3 regions of the Staphylococcus agnetis genome follow, and region 2 is predicted to be linked to each of the others. Evidence: predicted binding sites of a transcription regulator. Region 2 holds the regulator's gene; each other region holds the start of a gene.
The links. The regulator LexA, encoded in region 2, represses DNA repair genes until DNA is damaged. The targets are predictions, from matches to a motif close to CGAACATATGTTCG.
Positions count from the first base shown of each region.

Region 1 (2,214 bases), 540 kb from region 2:
AATGGGTGTACATCAATATTTTAAAAGACTATCAGATTTAGAAAAACTAATTCGTTTGCCAGGTAAATTTAAATATTTTGAACATAATGTCGCTGCCCACTCTTTCAAAGTGACTAAGATTGCGCAATATTTAGGAACGGTTGAAGAATATCATGGCAAAGATGTTGATTGGAAAAGTTTGTATGAAAAAGCGTTAAATCATGATTTTGCAGAAGTGTTTACCGGAGATATCAAAACACCTGTAAAATATGCGAGTGGAGAATTAAAAAAATTATTTTCACAAGTTGAAGAAGAAATGGTGGATACCTTTATTACCGAGGAAATACCAGAACGATATAGAGCAATATATCGACAACGTCTTCAAGAGGGGAAAGACGATTCTTTAGAAGGGCAAATATTAGCAGTCGCAGACAAAATTGATCTTTTGTATGAAACTTTTGGGGAAATTCAAAAACGTAATCCAGAACCTCTATTCTTTGAAATTTATGAAATGAGTTTAGAAACAATTATGCAATTTGATCATTTGCATGCGGTTCAAGATTTTATTGAAAACATCATTCCTGAGATGTTAACAGAAAAATTCATACCTCGTACAGAATTACGAGAAATGACGATGCAAATTCTTAAAAATAGGAAAGTGTGATAATCATGATATGGTATATGTTAGCCGCATTCTTTCCATGTGTTCTCGTAGTTATATTTAGTGCAATCACGAGAAGCAAGTGGGTGGGCACACTCATTACACTTATTTTAATAGGTGCATCAGTATATAAAGAATTCTTTCACAATGAATGGATTATCTTTTTAGATGTTGTATCGTTATTAGCTGGCTATATTATTGTTGACCAGTTGCAAATTCATAAACAACAGGATAATGAAGGGTAAGATTTCCTTAAGAAAGGAATCTTATCCTTATTTGTGTTTAAGATAAGAAAAGTTAATTACTAAAATCCCGAACAGATGTTTGTACTTGCTGTGAAATTTTTGCTAAAATAAACTTACTATTGCGTTGAAAGGAGCGTACACGAATGGAGCATCATGCTTTTAAAATTGCATCCACATTTGATCCTCAAGGTGATCAACCTAAAGCGATTGCTGAACTTGCTAAAGGTATTAAAGAAGGTAAGCGTCATCAAACCCTTTTAGGGGCTACAGGTACCGGCAAAACGTTTACAATGAGTAATGTGATTAAAGAAGTCGGTAAGCCGACATTAATCATTGCACATAATAAAACATTAGCGGGTCAATTGTATAGTGAATTTAAAGAGTTTTTCCCTGACAATAGAGTGGAATATTTTGTAAGTTATTATGACTATTACCAACCAGAAGCGTACGTCCCGTCAACAGATACGTTTATTGAAAAAGATGCTTCTATCAATGATGAAATTGATCAGTTGCGTCACTCTGCAACAAGTGCATTATTTGAGCGTGATGATGTCATTATTATCGCAAGTGTGAGTTGTATTTATGGTTTAGGTAACCCAGAAGAATATAAAGATTTAGTGGTAAGTATTCGTGTGGGCATGGAAATGGATCGTAGTGAACTATTAAGAAAACTTGTTGATGTACAATATACACGGAATGACATTGATTTTAAACGGGGAACATTTCGGGTTAGAGGCGATGTCGTAGAAATCTTCCCAGCCTCTAGAGATGAGTTATGTATCCGTGTGGAATTTTTTGGCGACGAAATTGACCGAGTCAGTGAAATTAATTATTTAACAGGAGAAGTGCTACGTGAACGTGAACATTTTGCACTATTTCCAGCATCTCACTTCGTTACCCGCGAGGAAAAAATGAAGATTGCTATTGACCGTGTTGAAAAAGAATTAGCCACGCAACTTGAAAAATTGCGTAATGAAAACAAACTACTTGAAGCCCAAAGATTAGAGCAACGCACGAACTATGATTTAGAAATGATGCGTGAGATGGGATTTTGTTCAGGTATTGAAAATTATTCTGTGCATTTAACGTTACGTCCATTAGGTTCAACGCCGTATACGTTACTCGATTATTTTGGAGACGATTGGCTAATTATGATAGATGAGTCACATGTGACTTTACCTCAAATTAGAGGGATGTACAATGGTGATCAAGCGCGAAAAAATGTGTTAGTTGAACATGGTTTCCGTTTGCCAAGCGCATTGGACAACCGTCCTTTAAAATTTGAAGAATTTGAATCGAAAGCACGACAACTGGTCTATGTATCTGCTA
Region 1 covers NZ_CP045927.1:445,947-448,160, forward strand. The annotation lists gene GJE18_RS02235 (YfbR-like 5'-deoxynucleotidase) at 2-643, shown strand; gene GJE18_RS02240 (CsbA family protein) at 649-885, shown strand; gene uvrB (excinuclease ABC subunit UvrB) at 1,029-2,214, shown strand, end outside.
Region 1: a site for LexA is predicted at 954-967, ahead of uvrB (excinuclease ABC subunit UvrB). Genes of this name have one in related genera too.

Region 2 (2,214 bases):
TAGTGGTTATTTAATGGGTCTATTCGCATTATCTATGACATTAACCATTATCTTACTATATAATGATTTTAATTTTATTATTGGTATTATACATCTAATTTTCCTTATATTTTTTAGCTTTTTAAGCTATGCTACTGTAAAAGTTGGAGTATCTGAAGCTATAATCTATAAAAAAAAATAACGTTCTATTTTAAATACATAATAAGCTAATGCTTTGATGTAACTAAAGGGATTGGAGATATTTATGAAAACAATTGGAAGTATTATATATTTAAAAGAAGGTTCACAAAAATTAATGATTATTAATCGTGGTCCTATTGTAGAAATAGATGATAAAAAATATATGTTTGATTATTCCGCGTGTAAATATCCTTTAGGGGTTGTTGAAGATCAAATTTATTATTTCAATGAAGAAAATATTGATAAGGTTGTCTTTGAAGGCTATGTAGATGAAGAAGAGACGAGATTTCAAGAATTATTTGTAGAAATGAAAAGTCAGTTGCCTTCTGAAATTAAACAAGGCGTTGTACCACAAGAACAATTCGGTTTAAATTAAAAAATATGATAAGAAAAACACCATCCGCAAATTAGGGATGGTGTTTTTATATAAGCAAAGGAGATCACATTGAATTACAGTTCTCTAAATAGGCCTACAACTTTACCTAGCACAGTGACGTGTTCTAAGTAGATAGGATCTAAACTACTATTTTCAGGTTGTAAACGATAACGATTTTTTTCTTTATAAAAACGTTTCACTGTGGCTTCATCATCTTCCGTCATCGCTACGATGATATCGCCATTTTCTGCGATTGATTGACTTCTTACGATTACTTTATCGCCATCTAAAATACCAGCTTCAATCATACTGTCTCCTACAACATTTAAAATAAAGATTTGGCCATTATGTGTAGAAGTAAAGTGTTCAGGCAGTGGGTAATATTCTTCAACATTTTCTACAGCAGTAATCGGCGTACCAGCGGTAACTTTACCGATAACGGGTACATAAATTGTTTCTTCCATATTTACTGGTTCACCCATGAGCTCACTTACGATTTCGATTGCTCGAGGTTTTGTAGGGTCACGACGGATGTAGCCTTTCTCTTCAAGGCGTGATAAGTGACCGTGAACAGTTGAACTTGAAGCTAATCCAACTGCTTCTCCTATTTCTCGAACACTTGGCGGGTATCCTTTTGTTTGAACAATATGCTTAATAAATTCAAATATTTCTTCTTGTCTTTTTGTCAGTTCTCTCATCTGATTGCACTCCTTTGCTTGATTTATGTACATTATAGCATAGTTATCCGAACAGAACAAACATTTGTTCGTTTTGATGTTGACATAGAACATTCGTTCTGTTAAAGTGAATACACAAACAAATGTTCTAGGAGATGTTGATAATGATTAAAGTTAAATTAAATGAAATATATCTGTATTTATCAGTGTTTGTTGTTTCTATGATTATCTTTTTCGTGTTTTTTATTATGACTAGCCAAACTGCGCATACAGAACAAACGTACGAAATGACTGATCATCAAATTAATTCTAACCAAACAGAACACGTACAAAAATACGAACAAAAGTCTAATGATCAACAAAGTGTGCTCGCTGTGACAGTTCGATAAATTTAAAACCGAACATTTGACATAAAGACATAGAAATGAGGCGCACGGTAATGAGACTATACACAATTCAATATAAAGGTTTTATAAGGACGATGTGAAATGATGAATGACGTTTCACATTGTCTTTTTTTATTCAGCTTATAAGTCAGAGTGGTTGGTTTTATGCATCTTTTCTGTTATATTTTGTAGAGAATATTGACGGAGGTTTTCAATTATGCTTAGTCAAGAAAAATTACAACGTATTAATGCACTCGCTAAGAAAAAGAAAAGTGAAGGTTTGACTGAAGTTGAAGCAAAAGAACAATCACGCTTAAGAAGTGAATATCTTGCTTCATTTCGTAATAGTTTTAAAAATCAAATCGAACATACGAAGGTGATTGATCCTGAGGGTAACGACGTGACACCTAGCAAATTAAAAGAAATTCAAAAGCAAAATCATACACGTCATTAGTTCTCTATAAATACAAATGAAATTATAGGTTTTATCCGCGTATATAAGGTATAATAACCCTAGTAGCGAATAGAAAGGAAGTCATAATATGTTTGGACAAAAAGACACACATGCAGTAAATACCATCCGTGCGCTTAGCAT
Region 2 covers NZ_CP045927.1:986,323-988,536, forward strand. The annotation lists gene GJE18_RS04935 (DUF4176 domain-containing protein) at 245-556, shown strand; gene lexA (transcriptional repressor LexA) at 631-1,254, opposite strand; gene sosA (DNA damage-induced cell division inhibitor SosA) at 1,398-1,622, shown strand; gene GJE18_RS04950 (DUF896 domain-containing protein) at 1,837-2,073, shown strand; gene tkt (transketolase) at 2,162-2,214, shown strand, end outside.

Region 3 (2,214 bases), 1.2 Mb from region 2:
CTTCAACTTGTTTTGAAGGTACAATGTCTTTAATGATGCTTTCTGTTGGACTGCTATAGATGAGCGCTTTTGTACCATTCGTAATAATCACGTGACTAATGCCGAGATCATTTAATTGTTTGGCAGCGCGTTTTAAATCTTCAGTATCATTAATGGTCATCTTTAAAAATGTTTCCGTTTCATCACGATTAATAATAAGCCAGTCAATCGCATGTAAAGAATCGGGCATGTTTATCATTTTCGGTGACGACACTGGTATGACGACGAGTTTGATGTGATGTTTTTCACTGTAGGCACATAAGAAATCAAGTGAATCTTTGGGCAGATTAAGATCGACAATGATACATTTAGCTTTCCGCAGTAAGTGTGTACGCTTAATTAAAAACTCAGGCGTGATTTCTTTATACACTTCCATATCTGCAAGTCCATACTCCATATTGCCATCCTTATCGATTAGTGCCGTATACGATCCTGTATTTGCGTTTTCAACTTGTTGAACGTGGTCAAGACTCATAAAGGGGCTAGATAAATGTTTGATCATGTCCCATTCACTGTCGTTGCCACTGGCCGAAAGAATTGCGACGTTGTCTCCTAAACGCCCCAGGTTTTCAGCAATGTTTCGGGCGACACCTCCAACGGAACGTGTCGATGTGACCGGATTTGAAGTTCCTTGTTGTAGTGCTTGATTGACATAAAACTTACGGTCAAGATTTGTCGCACCTATACAGACGATAGGAAAATCATCATTGAGCACATACGCTTTACCAAGTACATATTCTTTTCGTATAAGGCCAGAGATAATGTTGGCAACGGCAGGGCGAGAGAGACCAACAGCTTTGGCTAACTCCTGTTGAGAGATGAACGGATTGTCTTGAATACGTTCAAGAATCAATTTTTCATTTTTGTTCAACATGGCACCTCCTAATAAACAAAAGTTTGAAAATTAAACTTTTGTTTAGATTAGCAAATAGGCATAGAAATGTAAACGCTTTCACAAAGCTGTTCATAAAGTTTACAAATTTCTTTTTTTGTTACAGGCGTCAAATTTACATTTTATCAAAAGCGAATGATGCAGATGCACAGTTTTTATCAGAGTTATCTGAATTTTTTGTTGACTTCGATAAATGAGTATAATACACTAGTTTTAATTTCATAACACTTATCCAGAATGGTGGAGGGACAGGCCCTACGAAGCCAGGCAACCTTTTAAGTTAGGTGCTAATTCCTGCAGGTGTGAAACCTGAGAGATGAGTCTGATTACGTCACGTCTATCTTTCAAGGTAGGCTTTTTTAATTTTTAGGGGGAATAAAGATGACACACGATTACCGATTTGAGACGCGACAATTGCACGCAGGACAAGAAGTGGATGCAGCAACGAATGCACGCGCAGTGCCGATTTATCAAACGACCTCATTTAATTTTAATGACACGGATCACGCGGCCAATTTATTTGGATTGGAAGAGTTGGGGAATATTTATACCCGGCTCATGAATCCTACTACTGCTGTATTTGAAACACGAGTGGCTGAGCTTGAAGGTGGGATTGCAAGTGTGGCGGTTGCTTCGGGAATGGCAGCAATCACGTATGCGATTCAATCTGTCGCACATGCAGGTGACCATATTATCGCGTGTGAAACGTTATACGGAGGCACGCACACTTTATTGACGCATACGTTACCTAAATTTGGGATAGAGGTAACACTTGTCGATACGAAAGACCCACAAAATGTAACTGCGGCCATTAAAGCGAATACAAAGGCACTATTTGTTGAAACCATTGGCAACCCTGAAGGCAACATAGAAGATTTTGAAAAACTAACTGCAATCACTAAAGCACATGGTATTCCTCTAATCGTGGATAATACGTTTGCATCACCGTATCTCTTTAGACCGATTGAATACGGCGCAAATATCGTTGTCCATTCTGCGACCAAATTTATCGGAGGCCATGGGACATCAATGGGTGGCGTCATTGTAGATGGTGGGAACTTCGACTGGAATAATGGTAAGTTTCCTGGATTGAGTGAACCTGATCCATCGTATCATGGCATCATCTTTAGCGAAAAGTTTGGTGACGCTGCACTGGCCTTTAAAATTCGCACGACATTATTACGTGATACAGGTGCCGCATTGTCACCCTTCAACGCATTTCAATTAACACAAGGGTTAGAAACATTGTCATTGCGTATGGAACGTCATGTTGAAAATGCGGA
Region 3 covers NZ_CP045927.1:2,179,689-2,181,902, reverse strand. The annotation lists gene GJE18_RS11025 (carbohydrate kinase) at 1-913, opposite strand, end outside; SAM riboswitch class I at 1,157-1,254, shown strand; gene GJE18_RS11020 (O-acetylhomoserine aminocarboxypropyltransferase/cysteine synthase family protein) at 1,313-2,214, shown strand, end outside.
Region 3: a site for LexA is predicted at 926-939, ahead of GJE18_RS11025 (carbohydrate kinase). Genes of this name have one in related genera too.